Regions from separate parts of the Brevibacillus sp. NRS-1366 genome, predicted to be linked through region 3. Evidence: riboswitches for the same ligand, from Rfam matches in the RefSeq annotation. Region 3 holds a riboswitch; each other region holds the start of a gene.

Region 1 (6,004 bases), on a different contig from region 3:
CATGAGATCGGACTGCAAGTAGCGGAAGTCAGCGTCGACTTCGCGAAAGTACAAGAATGGAAGCAAAGCGTGATTGATAAACTAACGGGCGGCGTCAGCTCCCTGCTCAAAGGGAATAAGGTCCAACGAATCAAAGGGGAAGCAAAGCTGGTTGGGGACAATCTGGTACAAGTGAACAACGGGGAAGAGGCGAGTCTTTACCGTTTCTCACATTGTATCCTCGCTACTGGTTCCCGGCCGATTGAACTGAAAGCCTTCCCGTACCAGGGACGTGTACTTTCCTCGACGGAAGCGCTTAGTCTCACAGAGATCCTGAAAAGCCTTGTTGTGATCGGTGGAGGCTATATCGGAATTGAGCTGGGCCAAACGTATGCGAAGCTAGGTGCCAAAGTAACGATACTGGAGGGATCGGACTCTATTTTGCCAGGATTCGAAAAAGAGATGTCCCGCTTTGTTGGACGAAAGCTAAAGAAGCTGGGGGTAGACGTACAGACGGGAGCGATCGCAAAAGAAGCGCAACAAACCGCAGATGAAATCACCGTCACGTATGAGACAAAAGGGGAAGTGCATCAGATCACGTCTGAATATTTGCTGATTACAGTAGGTAGACGTCCGAATATCGATCATCTCGGACTCGAAACCGTCCATATAAAGCTGACGGAGCGCGGCTTTATTCAAGTGGATGAGCAGTGCAGAACAAGCGTCCCGGGCATTTATGCGATCGGCGATATCGTGGAAGGCCTGGCATTGGCGCACAAGGCTTCGTACGAAGGGAAAATCGCGGCGGAAGTCATTGCCGGGCAGGGTAGTCGAGTCAGCTACAAAACGATCCCTGCTGTCGTTTTTTCCGATCCGGAAATAGCAAGTGTCGGTCTCAATGAGACGGAAGCGAAGAGCCAAGGCTATACGGTTACAATCGGCAAATTCCCTTATGCGGCAAATGGGCGGGCACTGTCGCTAAATGCCGGTGATGGTTTTGTCAAAGTCATTGGGGACGAACAGAAAGGAGCTATTCTTGGAGCGCAAATCGTTGGTCCGGAAGCATCCAATCTCATTGGAGAGCTCGGGCTGGCGCTTGAAAAAGGACTTACGCTAAAAGATATTGCCCATACGATTCACGCCCATCCGAGCCTGGCCGAAATCATCATGGAGGCCGCAGAAGGTGCGCTCGGGCAAGGTATTCATCAGTTGAGCAGGTAAACAAGAGCATTTTGCGACAGTCAAAATTTCATAGATCGCGGATGATGATTGTAGGAGAGACCAGACGATTTGGCTGGCACCGAAGGAGCAAGTCCCAAAAACCCTTGGGATTAATCTCTCAGGTAAAGAGTACTACAATTGGACGCACCTCTGGAGAGAGCGTATGCCACCCAAGGGGAACGCTTTGGCAAGAATTTCGCTGCGATAGGCAGGGACCAGACCAAAGCTAAACTCTCAGGTAAAAAGGACAGAGGAAAGGTAGATTACACGTGAATCTATCTTTCCTTCGTCCTTTTTTTACTTTCTTAAATCTTGATTTCGCTAACGCGATTAAGGAAGGAAGTATAAGAAAAACTAAGGCTTTCGATATTCGAATTGGCGATAAGCCGAGTTTTTCTCATAAGTGAGGAAAGGTAGCAAATAGGAGGATTGTTCATGAGTTTGCAGGAGCGTGACTTTGAAATTTTTTCAGCCATCGATAAGGAAAACAACAGACAGCACCGGACGCTGGAGCTGATCGCCTCCGAGAATTTTGTCAGCGAAGAAGTCATGCAAGCGATGGGATCAGTACTGACCAATAAATACGCCGAAGGCTATCCGGGAAAACGCTACTATGGCGGCTGTGAACATGTGGATGTGGTTGAGCAGCTGGCGATTGAGCGGTTAACCACCTTGTTTGGCGCCAAGTACGCGAATGTACAGCCCCATTCCGGTGCGCAAGCGAATACGGCCGTCTTTTTCTCCCTGCTCCAGCCTGGTGATACGATCATGGGAATGAACCTCTCCCACGGAGGACATTTGACGCACGGAAGCCCAGTCAGCCTTTCGGGCAAATGGTTCAACGTCGTAGATTACGGCGTGAGAGAAGACAATCACCTGATTGATTACGACGAAGTGGAGGCGACTGCCCTGCGCGAGCGTCCCAAGCTGATTATCGCCGGAGCGAGCGCATATCCGCGCCAGATTGACTTTGCCAAGTTTAAAGAAATTGCCGACAAAGCCGGAGCCAAATTCATGGTGGATATGGCGCACATCGCCGGTCTGGTCGCAGCAGGCCTGCATCCGTCGCCCGTTCCCCACGCAGATGTGGTGACGAGCACGACGCACAAAACATTGCGCGGCCCTCGCGGCGGGATTATTTTGACCAACGATGAAGACATTTTCAAAGGTATCAACAAAGCGATCTTTCCCGGCATCCAGGGCGGCCCGCTGATGCATGTGATCGCAGCCAAAGCCGTTTCCTTCAAGGAAGCACTCCAGCCAAGCTTTACTGAATACGCAGAGCATGTCGTGAAAAATGCGTTTGTATTGGCAGATACGCTCAAACAGGAGGGCGCGACGCTGGTGTCAGGCGGAACGGATAATCACCTCGTACTCTTGGATGTTCGTCCATGGGGCTTGACGGGAAAAGAAGCAGAAGCCCTGCTGGAGGAAGCAGGCATTACAGTAAACAAAAATACGATTCCATATGACACAGCGAGCCCATTTGTGACGAGCGGTGTACGGATCGGCACAGCAGCCATCACGACTCGCGGCATGAGGGAACAAGAGATGAAAGTGATCGGAGGGGCGATCGCCAAGGTGCTGAAGGAAAAAGGCAATGCCACGGTCACCGAGCAAGTGCGTGAGCAAATCGGGCAGCTTTGCCAGGCGTATCCCCTGTATCAAAAGATCCCAGTCCAGTAAGGAGGAGGAAGGGCGATGGTTTATGATAGCTGCTTTGATATTATCGGTCCGATTATGGTAGGTCCGTCAAGCTCCCATACAGCCGGAGTAGTGTCCATCGGAAAGTTTGTCCATGACTTTCTCGGAGGGGAGCCAGAAGCGGCGCATATTGTTTTCTATGATTCATTCTCGGAGACCTATAAAGGGCACGGAACGGATAAAGCAGTCATTGGCGGCTTGCTCGGAATGGACACTGACGACAAACGGATCAGGGAAGCCATAGAGCTGGCCGCTCGGCGCAAGGTGGCCCTAACCTTCGAATGCCAGGGGGATTGCCCATATTACGACCATCCCAATACTGTCCTCATTACCGCGACAAGAGCAAATGCGACGGCGATCATTGGAGGGGTTTCGATCGGGGGAGGAATCTCCAAAATTTTCAGTATCAATGGATGTGAGCTTGACCTTCCGTTGAATCTCGCCTATGAACTCGAAGCGATCAGAACCAAGTACGAGGAGAAACCGCGCTATGTGGCGTATGCAGGGGGAGCCTAAATGAACTTCACATCAATGGAGGAGCTGCTGAAGGTTTGCGAGAGTATGAACATGAGCATTGGAGAGGCGATGCTCGCTCGCGAAAGCACCAAGTCGGGACAGCCGGAGCGGGAAATCAGCGAAAAAATGAAGCTGCGCCTGGTTCGAATGAAAGAAGCAATTGATCAGGGAGTGGGCGATCAAACACTTGCTCCGAGCGGAATTTCCGGCGGGGACGCCTACAAAATGGAGCGCTATCTGGATCGGGGCGAGCAGCTCACAGGTAGTATTGTCGGGGATGCGATGAAGTTCGCTTTTGCCACATCTGAAATGAATGCGCGGATGGGGATTATCGTGGCGACGCCTACCGCAGGATCGGCAGGGATTTTGCCAGGCTGTTTATTCTCGCTGCATAAGAATCAAAAATATACGTTTGAGCATTTGGTCATGGGGCTGTTTACCGCGAGTGCGATCGGCTATGTGATTGCCAACCGTTCCTTTATTTCTGGAGCTGCGGGCGGATGCCAGGCTGAGGTAGGATCGGCTACCGCTATGGCTGCTGCCGCAATTGTAGAAATCAAACAGGGAACACCCCGTCAAGCCATTCATGCCGCGGCAATTGCGCTCAAATCTATGCTCGGTCTGGTGTGCGATCCGGTAGCTGGTCTGGTAGAAGTGCCGTGCATCAAGCGCAATGTCATCGGTTCATCCATTGCTTTTTCCGCAGCAGATATTGCTCTAGCGGGAATCGAGAGCCAAGTTCCATGTGATGAAGTGATTGGCGCTATGTATGACATTGGCAGAAAAATGCCGCGGGCGTTGCGGGAGACGGCACTGGGAGGTCTCGCGGTAACCCCGACTGGGGAAGCTGTTAAAGAGCGCATCATGAAATAAAAGACTGGGGGAGTGTGGACAGGATGGACGGATCAAAAAGAACGCCGTTGTTCCCACTCTACGAAAATGACGGAGCCAAAGGCATTATAACAATACAAATCAAGCAGAGCCATCAAAGGAGAATCGATCATGAGCAAAGTCAAAGAAAACTGGTTGTACAGCAAGGAACACGAATGGGTAGAGGTACTGAGCGAGACTCGCGTACGGGTAGGAATCACCGATTTTGCCCAAAATCAGCTCGGAGACCTGGTATTCGTTGAAATCCCCCAAGTAGGCGATGAAGTGACGGCAGATCAAACGATGGGAACTGTTGAATCGGTAAAAGCGGTATCCGATCTGTTTTCCCCCGTCAGCGGCACGGTCGTGGAAGTGAACACAGAGCTCGAAGACAACCCGGAGGTAATCAATACAGAGCCTTATGGCCAAGGCTGGATGATCGTCATTGAACTGAGCAATCCAGACGAGCTGTCAGGGCTTTTGAATGCGAAACAATACGCTGCATTTGTCGAGGAGGAATAAAGGTGAATTATCGTTATCTGCCTATGACCCCAGATGACAAGTCTGAGATGCTCTCCTTTCTGGGCATCGAGAGCGTGGATGAACTATTTGCGGACATTCCCGAAGACGTGCGCTTCAAAGGAAGCCTGCAAATCCCGCCGGCACTGTCCGAGCCGGATACAGTCAGGCATTTCAGCAACCTGGCAAAAAGCAATGTGGACAGCAGCGAGTACGCCTATTTTCTCGGTGCGGGCATTTACGACCACTACATCCCAAGCACGGTCAATCATGTGATTTCGCGCTCGGAGTTTTATACCGCTTATACGCCATACCAGCCGGAGATCAGCCAGGGAGAGCTGCAGGCGATTTTTGAATTCCAGACGATGATCTGCGAGTTGACGGGCATGGAGGTCGCCAACTCCTCGATGTACGACGGTCCTACAGCATTGGCAGAGGCAGCGAACCTGGCTGTCGGCGGTGCGGCAGGCAAAAACGTGGTTGTTTCCAAAGCAGTTCATCCGCAAGCACGCGAAATTCTGCTGGTGAATGCCAAGGGTCAAGGCTACGAGGTCATTGAGGTGGACTGCAAAGGCGGCGTGACCGATCTGGCCGTGCTGGAGTCGGCAGTGAATGAGCAGACAGCGGCAGTCATGGTCCAATACCCCAATTTCTTCGGGGCTGTTGAGGATTTGGCCTCGATTGAAAAAATCGCCCATAAGCATAAAGGCTTGTTTGTGGTCAGTGCAAATCCGCTCGCTTTGGGCGTTCTGCAACCGCCTGGTGCATACGATGCAGATATCGTAGTCGGAGAGGCACAGCCATTTGGTATCCCGATGCAGCTTGGCGGCCCGTCCTGCGGATATTTTGCCGTTGGGGAAAAGCTCATGCGCAAAATTCCTGGACGTATCGTCGGACAAACGACAGACCAAGAGGGCAGAAGAGGGTTCGTACTCACGCTGCAGGCACGCGAACAGCATATTCGCCGGGAAAAGGCGACATCCAACATCTGTTCCAACCAAGCCCTCAATGCTTTGGCTGCATCTGTAGCGATGACGGCTCTGGGCAAGCAAGGTGTACAGGAAATGGCGAGATTAAATGTGCAGAAAACACAGTATGCGATCAGGGAAGTCGCCAAGCTGACGGGCTACAGCCTAATTCACCACAGTCCTGTATTCAATGAATTCGTCGTCAAAGTACCGAGATCCGTAGCAGA
Region 2 (6,004 bases), on a different contig from region 3:
CAGTACAAACCCACCGCCGTGAAAGAAGACGAGGATCGGAAATGGTCCGGTCCCCGCCGGTGTATAGATTCGAAGAGGAATCCCTCCATCCGGACTGACTATTTCGACATCTTCCACCGAAGCAACGGATGAAACGATTTCGTTTATACTCGCTCTGGAAGCTGCTAATGCCCTGCGTGCTTCCTCTGGAGACAGCTTATACAATGGCTCACCGCCAGCTCTCTCCAGCCTTTGCAACAAGTCCTTCACTTGCGGATCAATCGGCACCCTAGTCTCTCCTCTCATTGTAACATGAAATGCTTCCTTTTATTAGGAGGAAAAAGAGTAGCACTTGTACTCGTATTGATTAGGAGGACCAATCGCGATCCATAGCTGTCCTTTGGTTGGTTCGGCAATGACCGAGGCAAAAGTAATGGAATCCGTTCCATCGTCACCGGGCATTCTGCACAGTGGATACGGCTCGCTTCCACGATCACGCAAAATGTTCTGCATCGCCTGCGCATCCAACTGGCCATGGTGGCCCTCCAGCAGGCTGCGCATACGAGCATAGCGTGTCTGCGAATTGTCCAGATGAGCTCCTGTCAGTCTCTCCTCTGCCATAAGCTCCTGACCGATGTAGTGGTTGGAATGCGCCAACAGCCCATGAGACGGCTCGATGAGCATATCGCGAGTCGGTGTTGTTTCCAAATCAGCTGCGTTCCCTTTTTTATCCAGCATGATCAAATTGCGAGAAGATGCGCGGTGAACACTGCGTACCAGGGCAATCGCTTCCGGGACTGTCTCTTTGGTCAATGCCAATCTAGAGAGAAGATAACGCGGAAACCCGACTCTCCACCCGTCGCACGTGAGAAAATTAGCAAAAACACCAAGTCCGTGCTTATTGATGCCGATGTACGAAATCTGGCCTGCCGGAGTGAGCATCAGACATGTGTGACCATTGTCGGGTACAAATTCAGCGACAATCCCGATTTCAGAGTAAAAATTCGGCAGATCAGCATTTTGTCCAATCAGGGGTGTACCATCTGCTGTCGCTTCCGTCTGAATCGCGAAGGTCGTGCATTCGTCATTGGAATCAAATTCGTTGTAAAGCTCTGCCCGGAGTTGAAGCAAGTAAGCCTCTCCAAGGGTGAGGCCAGTGCTCTCCGAGAGTCCTTGGATTTCTTCATCAAAGTAGGGGGCGTATTTCATTACGTATTCCCTGTAATGCAGGGCTGCCTCTTCCAATGCCCCTATGGACGGGATCTTCACCTTGGATTCCAGACGTGCCAATGCATAATCACGATGCTTTCGTATCAAGTCCGCGCAAGCCTCGCCATACTGTCTGCCGATTTCACGATGGGTGCCTTCAAACCGATAAAACGGAAAGGTTTTTTGATTCATGCTTATACTCCTCCTTGGGCTTTCATCGACCATTATCTTTTGATTTTGCTAGAACGTGGGTAAAGAAATCTTTTACTTCTGCTAGAACCTTGCCCCCATCGTGAGCAACGCCAGGAACTACATCATAGCGAACACGAATGCCTTCCCGTTCAAAATTGTCTCTCAGGGCGCCGAGTCGCGCAAGCCGTGTCTGACCATACGCATCCGTCCCTTCCATCCAATGGGCGGAGGCTTTATTGTTGATCTCCCATGTTTCGTTGTCTTCGCTGCCAATGACCATCTGCACAAAAACGCGCCGCATCTCCTCAAGAGACAGCTTTTTGCCAAACACTTCCTCCAAATCTTTCGTCCCCACATAAAACGGTTTGGATGAATCCAGATAAGTAATGATGCCAGGCGCGCCAATCGAAACTCCCAAAAGACGCTCGGGGTGCAAATAGTAGAAGCGATGGGCAAAATGGCCGCCCCCGGAAAAACCGAAAAGCAGGAATCGCTCTTTTTTGATGCGCACCTTTTCGGAAAGCTGATCGATCATCGAAAGTAAAATGTGATCAAAGCGTATGTCATGGAGATTAGCCGCGCGCTCGCTCAGGCAGGCTGCACGATGAATTACGCCTTCATGACGTTGTCACTGCTCGCCCTGGTCGTCATCCCTACGCTACATATTTCCGATACGGGATTGATTCGGATCTCCGATGAGGGCTTTGAACAGGTCTCGCTTTTTGTAGAATAAGGATGGATTGTTATAGGGAACGTTTAGGCAGCAAAGACTTTTGTCTATGCTGCTTTTTCTTTTCGTTTAGCTGTAAGTTTAAATAGATAATGAATCATTTTTCGAATAGTTATTTAATTCACAATTTTTAATTGACAAGCTCCTTGCGAGAAATTAATATGTAAGAGACGCATATGAACTCCATAACTGCATAAGCGGATGAATATTGCGGGAGAGACTAAACACATCGTTTAGCACCGAAGGAGCAAACCCTGATCATTAGGGCAAATCTCTCAGGTAAAAGGACCGCAATAGGACGCATCTCTGGAGAGAGCCACTGGCCACCAAAGGAGTTATACTCTCAGGTAAAAGGACAGAGAAAAATAGGAGCATCCCTATTTTTCAATGCCTTTTTTTATTGGCGAAAAATAGGAACCATAAAATCAGAAAGGAGGGAATTCAGCGTAGATTGAACAAAATGTTTATTATTTTCAAAAATGTAAGCGTTTTTACCAATAAAAAACGGACGGTAAAATAACTTTTATTGGAAATTTAATTTGCAATTATTTGATTTATATTTATTATTAACATATATCAAATCAATGAAATTGCAAAGTGTTTAGAAAAGTTGAAAGTGGGGGATCATATGCAAGACCAAAAACTAGATAGAGGTCTAAAAAACAGGCACGTCCAATTAATCGCGATTGGCGGAGCCATCGGAACGGGGTTATTCCTCGGTGCGGGAAAATCGATCCATTTAGCAGGACCCTCTATTCTATTTGCATACTTGATTACAGGCGTCATTTGCTTCTTAATCATGCGCTCACTTGGAGAACTACTCTTAAGCAATCTAAACTATCATACTTTTGTAGACTTTGTCAGAGATTATTTAGGCAATATGGCGGCATTTATTACCGGATGGACTTACTGGTTTTGCTGGATTTCCATCGCCATGGCCGACCTGACGGCAGTTGGTCTCTACACGCAGTATTGGCTCCCTGGAGTACCGCAGTGGATGCCTGGATTAATTGCGCTTGTCATTTTGCTCATTATGAATCTAGCAACCGTAAAGCTTTTTGGCGAAATGGAATTCTGGTTCGCTTTAGTTAAAGTCATCGCCATTCTAGCATTGATCGTGATCGGTGTTTTCATGATTATAAAAGGCTTTTCCACGAATTCAGGCGCATCGAGCTTCTCGAATCTCTGGAACCACGGCGGCATGTTCCCGAATGGAATAAATGGATTCCTACTTTCATTCCAGATGGTCGTGTTTGCTTTTGTTGGTATCGAACTTGTAGGACTTACAGCAGGTGAAACTGAAAACCCAGAAAAAGTTATTCCGAAAGCAATCAACAACATCCCGATTCGAATCTTAATTTTCTACATTGGCGCACTGATCGTCATTATGGGCATTTATCCGTGGAACGCCATCAATCCAATGGAAAGCCCTTTCGTTCAAGTCTTCGTCGCAGTTGGTATCGCTGCAGCGGCTGGTATCGTCAATTTTGTCGTCCTGACCTCGGCAGCTTCGGCCTGTAACAGCGCCATCTTCAGTACAAGCCGGATGGTATACTCACTTGCCAAAGACAAGAATGCACCTGAGTCCTTTACAAAGCTTACCTCAGGGAAAGTACCATCCAACGCCTTGTTCTTTTCAACGGTCGTCATTCTCATTGCTGTTATTTTGAACTATGTCATGCCCGAAGGAGTATTTACACTGATCACAAGCGTCTCAACAGTCTGCTTCCTCTTTATTTGGGGAATTACGGTGATCAGCCATTTGAAATATCGCAAAACAAGACCAGATCTGGCGAAAGCGAGCAAGTTTAAATTACCGCTCTATCCCTTCTCCAATTACTTGATCCTTCTCTTCCTGGTGTTCATTCTGGTCGTGCTTGCTCTTGCAGATGATACTCGTGTTGCCTTGTTTATCACTCCGGTTTGGTTCCTTCTCTTGGTTGTGATTTACAAGCTGCGAAAGCCGGCCCCGGCCTCAAATCAAGTGGAGCAACGAAATTTAGCAGAAAATTAAAAGGCAACGTACAAGCCATCCTGTTTTCACTGATAGAAGTGAGAGCGGGGTGGTTTTTTATTTCCTCGTTCCAGCCCCAGTTGCATCTGTACCGATACAGATGCCCTTTTTCTTGATTGAAGCCTCCCCCCACTCGCTTTACTATGATGGCAAGGCGCCAGATAAAAGCATTCCATATATGTCCCGGACATCTGTTATAAAAATATTTCAAGTGAGGACTTTTGATCATGAATCAGATAAATGTTTTGCTTTTGCTCGGGATCGGGATCATTTGGGGGTCGCAATTTTTCTTTGTCGACCTCGTGATCACCTCGATTACACCGATTACGTTAGCTGCTTACAAAGCTTTACTTGGCACCCTCACACTTGCCCTTTTGCATTTGTTTGGCGGAAACAAAGAAAAGGTCCCCACAACCCTGAAAGGATGGAAATTGTTTATCTGGATTGGGATCCTCGAGGCAGTTGTCCCTTTCATCCTGATTGGGTGGGGACAGCAGTATATCAATAGCAGCACTGCTTCTATTTTGCTCGGCACCGGGCCGATTTTCACACTGATTTTTATGAAACTAGCGGCACCGCATGAAAAGCTGCCATTCAAAAAATGGTTGGGCATTATCATCGGATTTGGAGGCTTGTGCCTGCTGTTTGCCCCTACCCTGTCTTCCCTTTCTTTTGTGGGAAACATCATGGGTTATGTGGCTCTCATCGGGGCATCTATGAGCTTTGCGATTTCGCTGATTCTCATCAAGCAGCTTCCACCCGTTTCTTCCATTCTAGCGATGCGTAATGTTTTATTCGTTGCGACTATCTTATTGCTGCCGCTCGCTTTTCTATTTGAAGACCCCTTTCAAATACGCCCCAGCTGGATGCAGGTCGTATACGTGGTCATCTTGGGCGTGTTTCAAGCAGGTATCGTTTACATGCTCTACAATACGCTGATTAGACGGACAAACGCCGCTTTTGCATCGCTCACGAATTATTTGGTCCCCCTGTTCGGGATTTTATTAGGAACACTCGTACTAGATGATCAGGTAACCTGGAATGCCATCGCTGCGCTTATCATTATTTTCCTGTCACTTGCTATCAGTGAAAAAAGCTGAGCACTACCATTCTCGCGCAGAAGCGAGATTGATCTCAAATGTCTCCAAAAAAATATGCAGCAAATAGTCCGCCTCTTCTTTGCCGCCGCAATACTCTGGGGATATGGCAACCGTAATAGCATCCCACTGGCAAAGGCCCCGCAGGGCTAGCAAGGAAGCACGAATTTCCTCAAGCGGCTGCAGAGTGGGCGTCGTATCCCGAGACATGTTGAAATAATCGAGGTCGATATCTAAAATTTTGGTCTGCTGGGGGCTCCATTTGTTCGGATCCACTTCTCTTAGAAAAGAGTCCATATCCATAAACCGCTGATGCGTGTACGTACATCCTGCAGGCAGTTTGTCGATGATATTTTGACAATTCTGGTTGCGTTTATGTACCGCATCATAGCGGAGCATTGAAAGCGACAAGACCTCGTCATCCTGATGAGAGACAAACAAGGTCTTTCCGATCGTATTTCTTGCCACACCTGCCCAAATAAAATTGTCGATCTGCATGCAATCCGGCGGGCACACTTGGCCGCTCGCATAATCGTGCCCCTGGGCTACCGCCATGATTTGCTCCACACTCTTTGCCTCTAGCAAGCCCGGTACAAACACTCCATCCGGTGTATCGTCCAAATGAGCGTCCACATGCACCAGCAATGACTGCGGCTGCAGGTTTCCTTTCAGCCTCTCCATCTCCCATGCCGCAAACGCCCAATTGTGCTGCCGCATGATATACATTCGCTGCTCTGGAAAAAAGACTTTCCAATCAAAATGCTCAAACCACTCCAAGCTGCC
Region 3 (6,004 bases):
TTTCTTCCAGAGACTGACTCAGGTTTAGACGTTCTACGATATCATCGAGTTCGCCGATAACCATCTCAAAGAGATCAATTTTTTCATAGAGGAGGTTCAAGATGTTTTCTTCAATCGTTCCCGCCGTCGACATGTTGTAAATGTGCACGTCTCGCTTTTGACCAAGTCGATGGACGCGGCCGATCCGCTGTTCGACGCGCATCGGATTCCACGGGAGATCGTAATTGATGACCTGATTGCAAAACTGTAGATTGATGCCTTCGCCGCCTGCCTCTGTCGCAATCAACACTTGTGCTCGATTCTGAAAGAGGTCAGTCATCCAGTCCTTCTTACTTCGCTTAAAGCCGCCGCGAAACGGTACAGAGGTGATACCGTGATCATGCAAATACTTTTGCAAGTAGTTTTGTGTAGCGCGGTATTCCGTAAAAATGATGACTTTGTCATTGATTTGTTGAATCAGCTCAACGGTTTTGGCTGCTTTGGAATGGGTCTCGATTTTTTTAATCAGCTCGACCAATGCAATGATTTGTTCACGCCTCGGGGAGTCCTCTGCCATACGCTCATGCATATTGTATAACGTCATGAACGCGGCCTCCTTGCTGGAGCATACCTCCCGCTGCAGGGTAATAAGTGCAAGGGAATTAAACCCGCCAATTCCTGACTGGTACTGTTCGCGGACAAATCGGGTGACACCCTCATAAAGCGCCATTTCCTCAAAAGACAGCTCTATGGGGATCGATTGGACGCAGCGACTCGTAAATTGGATACCGCCGTCGCTTCGCTTATTGCGGATCATGACCTTTTCGATTTCCTCGCGCAATTTTTCACTGTTTTTGGATTGACGCTTGCCCTCTACATAATTGGAGGAGAAGGAGGTTGTATGACCGAGATGGCCCGGCTTCAATAAATTAATCAAATTGTATAGCTCATCCATTTCGTTTTGGATGGGGGTTGCGGTTAAGAGCAGGCAGTATTTTTTCCGAATTTCTTTTACGAATTGATAGTTGCGGGTTCGCTTGTTTTTGAGCTTATGCGCCTCGTCGATGATGAGCATGTCGTAATCAATGTCCAGTACATGCCGGCGGTGGGGGTCGCGCTTGGCGGTATCGATCGAGGCGACAACGACCTCATGCTGCCGCCACATGTACTCTTTTTTTTGGGCGACGGCGGAAATGCCGAATTTTTGCTGCAGTTCTTTGGTCCATTGAATGACAAGTGAGGCTGGAACCAGAATGAGAATTTTTTTTGCCAGTCCGCGCACCATATACTCCTTCATGATCAGACCAGCTTCTATCGTTTTTCCGAGGCCCACTTCATCAGCGAGAATCGCTCGTCCGCGCATTTCTAAAAGCACACGCTCGGCAGTGTGGAGCTGATGCGGAAACGGGGACAGCAAGGGCAAGTATTTCAGGCATTGCAGTTGATCAAACTCGCGCACAGCCATGGCTTCCTCCGCTTCCAATGCCAGCTTGAACAGCTCCCATTTGTCCCAGGGCCCATCCTCTTGCAACCGTTCTGACAGCGGATTGATCCAGCTAGTATCAAATGAAACAGGAACATTCGGCATATACGTTACTCCTTTGCGTAGCTCTGCCATAACTTTCAAGCCATTTTCTAAAAATCTTAACGTTTTTCATATCATTTATCATTTTGTTAAGTATTTCTTAAGGTGACTGTTAATTTGTATATTTTCAACTGCTCACTCTCGTGGTAGGATAAAGGAGAAGTTCATTCCTTAGTATGGAAAAGTTATTCTTAACTTATGTATGACCATCTAACCAACGCGAATGATAGTAGTAGGGAGAGACTGCGATAACCGCTGCAGCGCCGAAGGAGCAAGCCGGAAACGGTGAATCTCTCAGGCAAAAGTACCTCTACTGGACGCAACTCTGGAGAGAGCTCAGGTAGGAGCCACCAAAGGGGAAACTTGCAAGTGAGGAGATCCCCGCCTCGCTTGATTCGCAAGGTAACTCTCAGGTACCAAGGACAGAGGAGGAGAAATGGGCACCTTTATTTTGGTGTACCCGTTTTTTCGACTCTGTCTTTTTGTATGGGGAAAAATGCCATAACATTTGGCTCACAGGAGGTGCCACACATGTCCAATCTGAAACGAACGCCACTGTTTGATTCTTATGCAAAGTATGGCGGCAAAACAATTGACTTCGGCGGGTGGGAACTGCCCGTACAGTTCACAAGTATTGGCCAGGAGCACGAAGCAGTTCGGACAAAAGCAGGTTTATTTGATGTTTCCCACATGGGAGAGGTAGATGTAAAAGGCGAGAATGCCCTCGCATACCTTCAGCACGTAACGACGAATGACGTCTCCAAGCTGGCTGTTGGGCAAGCGCAGTACAGTGTGCTGTGTTACCCAGACGGCGGGACTGTTGATGATTTGCTCGTCTACAAGTATGCTGATGATCATTACCTGCTTGTCATTAACGCCGGAAATATTGACAAAGACTATGCGTGGCTAGAGGAGCATCTGATTCCGGGTGTAACGATTGAAAATATCTCGCCACAAACTGCTCAAATTGCCATCCAAGGTCCTCTTGCGCAGTCAATCCTGCAAAAGCTGACCACGACAGACTTGTCGCAAATCGGTTTCTTCCGCTTTGAGAAGGATGTCATGGTAAACGGTGTTTCTGCTCTGGTCTCCCGGACAGGATATACAGGTGAAGATGGTTTTGAAATATATTTGAACGCGGAGCATGCAGCCGAGCTGTGGGATACCCTGCTCACTACTGGAAAAGAAGACGGACTGGTGCCATGCGGACTAGGTGCCCGTGACACGCTTCGTTTTGAAGCCAAGCTGCCCCTCTATGGCCAAGAATTGAGCAAGGACATTACCCCGATCGAAGCGGGCATTGGCTTTGCTGTCAAGGTCGACAAAGAAGTTCCATTCATCGGTCAAGAAGCGTTGAAGGCGCAAAAAGAAAACGGTGCACCGCGCAAACTCATCGGTATTGAAATGATCGACCGTGGAATTCCGCGCACGCACTACCCTGTCTACGCAGGGGAAGAGCTGATTGGCGAAGTGACTACAGGTACACAGTCCCCCACGTTGAAAAAGAACGTCGGTCTCGCCCTCGTGAAAAGCGAGCACACGGCAATCGGTACACAGGTGGAAGTTGAGATTCGTGGAAAACGCCTGAAGGCAGAGGTCGTTGCCGCTCCATTTTACAAGCGTCCAAAAAACTAAGTAGTAACCAACAATCATCCTATTAGAGGAGGACAACGTTCGTGAAATACCGCTATCTGCCCCAAACCGATCAGGACAAGCGCGAAATGCTGGAAACGCTTGGCATTTCCAGCATAGAAGAGCTGTTTGCCGATATCCCGGAGGAAGTACGCTTCAAAGGCGCCCTCAATATTCCTGAGGCCTTATCCGAGCCTGATCTCGTTAAATACTTCACACGCCTGGCGAATCAAAACGTCAACTTCAGCACGCATGTAAACTTCCTCGGTGCCGGTGTGTATCAGCACTATACACCAAGTACCGTGAACCATATGCTCTTACGTGGTGAGTTCTTTACCGCTTACACACCCTATCAGCCTGAAATCAGCCAAGGTGAATTGCAGGCGATTTTCGAATTCCAAACGATGGTTTGCGAGCTGACTGGCATGGAAGTAGCGAACTCTTCGATGTACGATGGAGCGACTTCTTTGGCAGAAGCTGCGATGATGGCTGCTGGTCACACCGGTAAAAAACGTGTCATTGTCTCTCGCGCTGTACATCCAGAAGCACGCGGCGTTTTGAAAACCTATGCGTACGGTCAAAACGTAGAGCTTGTTGAAGTAGGTATCAATAGCGATGGTGTCACCGATACGGTTGCACTGGAAGCGTTGATTGACGATAATACAGCAGCAGTGATCGTGCAATATCCGAACTTCTTTGGAAACGTAGAGGACTTGGCTGCAATTGAGCCGATTGCCCACGGAAAAGGTGCACTTCTTATTGCTTCTTCCAATCCCCTTGCTTTGGGCGTATTGGAAGCACCAGGAAAGCTCGGAGCTGACATCGTTATTGGAGATATGCAGCCGTTCGGTATTCCTGCTTCTTTTGGCGGACCTCACTGCGGATACTTCGCTACAACTACAAAGCTGATGCGTAAAATGCCAGGTCGGATCGTTGGTCAAACCAAGGATGAGAATGGCAAGCGCGGTTTCGTGTTGACCTTACAAGCGCGTGAGCAACACATTCGTCGTGAAAAAGCGACTTCCAACATTTGCTCCAACCAGGCTTTGCTCGCTTTGGCGGCATCAATCACGATGACAGCTCTGGGTAAGAATGGTGTACAGGAAATGGCAATGATGAACCTGCAAAAAGCACATTACGCCAAGCAGGCTATTGAAGCAAAAGGGTTGGAAGTTGTAAATGCTTCCCCGTTCTTCAACGAGTTTGTTGTGAAGCTGAACAAACCAGTCGCTGAAGTAAACAAACAACTGCTTGCTGCAGGAATCATCGGCGGCTATGATCTGGGTCTGGACTATCCTGAGCTCGCAGATCATACCTTGATTGCAGTAACCGAGCTGAGAACCAAAGAAGAAATCGACACACTCGCTGCTGAATTGGAGGCGATCACACGTGCGTAACGACCAGGAGAAAGCACTGATCTTTGAAATGAGCAAACCAGGCCGTGTGGGCTACAATCTGCCTGCGTTGGATGTACCAGAGGTAGAAGTTGCCTCTCTATTGCCGAAACACTTGATTCGTGAAACACCTGCAGAACTGCCGGAAGTTTCCGAGCTGCAACTGGTTCGTCATTACACCGAATTGTCCCGTCGCAACCACGGGGTAGACAACGGTTTTTACCCGCTTGGTTCTTGCACAATGAAATACAATCCAAAAATCAATGAAGATGTGGCTCGTTACCCTGGTTTTGCCCAGACGCACCCGTACCAACCGGAAGAAACCGTTCAGGGCGCATTGGAGCTCTTGTACAATTTGCAAGAGGAATTAGCTGAAATTACAGGTATGGACGCCGTTACTCTGCAGCCAGCAGCTGGTGCAGCAGGTGAATGGACAGGTCTGATGATGATTCGTGCATACCATGAAGGCCGCGGAGAGGCTAACCGTACCAAAGTAATCGTGCCGAACTCTGCACACGGAACGAACCCTGCATCTGCTGCAGTAGCAGGCTTGGAAACCATTACGATTCCTTCTGATGAGCGTGGATTGGTTGATATCCAAGCCCTGCGCGAAGCGGTTGGTTCGGACACGGCAGCTTTGATGCTGACCAACCCGAACACACTGGGTCTGTTTGAGGAAGACATTGTGGAAATGGCAAATATTGTCCATGAGGCAGGCGGACTCCTGTATTATGATGGAGCAAACGCCAATGCGATTTTAGGTATCGCTCGTCCTGGTGACATGGGCTTTGACGTTGTGCATCTTAACTTGCATAAAACATTCACTGGCCCTCACGGCGGTGGCGGCCCTGGTGCAGGTCCAGTCGGTGTTAAAAAGGTTCTCGAACCATTCCTGCCGACCCCGATCGTAGGGAAGAAAGAAGATGGAACATTCTACTGGGATAGCAATCGCCCAAATTCCATCGGTCGTGTAAAGGGCTACAACGGCAACTTCGGTATCCTCGTTCGCGCGTACAGCTACATCCGTACAATGGGTCCAGAAGGCTTGCTCCAGGTTTCACAAAACGCAGTACTGAGTGCCAACTACATGATGCGTCGATTGGCTACAGCGTACAACCTGCCATTTGACCGCGTGTGCAAGCACGAGTTCGTTTTGTCTGGTGTCAATCAGAAGAAACTGGGTGTCCGCACGCTGGATATTGCGAAGCGCTTGCTCGACTTTGGCTACCATCCACCTACCATCTACTTCCCACTCATTGTGGATGAATGTCTGATGATTGAGCCGACGGAAACCGAAACAAAAGAGACGTTGGATGAGTTCATTGACGTCATGCTGCAAATCGCTCGTGAGTGTGAGGAAAATCCGGAAATCGTTCAGGAAGCCCCTCATACCACAGTAGTAAAACGACTGGAT

Evidence for each region. A riboswitch is a leader RNA that binds a small molecule or an ion and turns the genes downstream of it on or off. The one in region 3 is predicted to bind glycine.
Region 1: linked by a shared signal. The riboswitch ahead of glyA (serine hydroxymethyltransferase) and the one ahead of gcvT (glycine cleavage system aminomethyltransferase GcvT) in region 3 are both predicted to bind glycine.
Region 2: linked by a shared signal. The riboswitch ahead of ACIFQN_RS01325 (amino acid permease) and the one ahead of gcvT (glycine cleavage system aminomethyltransferase GcvT) in region 3 are both predicted to bind glycine.

Annotation. Positions count from the first base shown of each region.
Region 1 covers NZ_JBITPN010000002.1:146,982-152,985, forward strand. The annotation lists gene lpdA (dihydrolipoyl dehydrogenase) at 1-1,200, shown strand, start outside; glycine riboswitch at 1,242-1,345, shown strand; gene glyA (serine hydroxymethyltransferase) at 1,636-2,886, shown strand; gene ACIFQN_RS01440 (serine dehydratase beta chain) at 2,902-3,420, shown strand; gene sdaAA (L-serine ammonia-lyase, iron-sulfur-dependent, subunit alpha) at 3,421-4,293, shown strand; gene gcvH (glycine cleavage system protein GcvH) at 4,423-4,812, shown strand; gene gcvPA (aminomethyl-transferring glycine dehydrogenase subunit GcvPA) at 4,836-6,004, shown strand, end outside.
Region 2 covers NZ_JBITPN010000002.1:125,618-131,621, reverse strand. The annotation lists gene ACIFQN_RS01345 (alpha/beta hydrolase) at 1-267, opposite strand, end outside; gene ACIFQN_RS01340 (C45 family autoproteolytic acyltransferase/hydolase) at 310-1,380, opposite strand; gene ACIFQN_RS01335 (hypothetical protein) at 1,403-1,891, opposite strand; partial or broken gene ACIFQN_RS01330 (adenine deaminase C-terminal domain-containing protein) at 1,946-2,113, shown strand; glycine riboswitch at 2,312-2,411, shown strand; glycine riboswitch at 2,414-2,472, shown strand; gene ACIFQN_RS01325 (amino acid permease) at 2,739-4,124, shown strand; gene ACIFQN_RS01320 (DMT family transporter) at 4,352-5,224, shown strand; gene ACIFQN_RS01315 (hypothetical protein) at 5,228-6,004, opposite strand, start outside.
Region 3 covers NZ_JBITPN010000019.1:28,711-34,714, reverse strand. The annotation lists gene ACIFQN_RS12445 (DEAD/DEAH box helicase) at 1-1,567, opposite strand, end outside; glycine riboswitch at 1,788-1,884, shown strand; glycine riboswitch at 1,885-2,000, shown strand; gene gcvT (glycine cleavage system aminomethyltransferase GcvT) at 2,096-3,199, shown strand; gene gcvPA (aminomethyl-transferring glycine dehydrogenase subunit GcvPA) at 3,241-4,593, shown strand; gene gcvPB (aminomethyl-transferring glycine dehydrogenase subunit GcvPB) at 4,586-6,004, shown strand, end outside.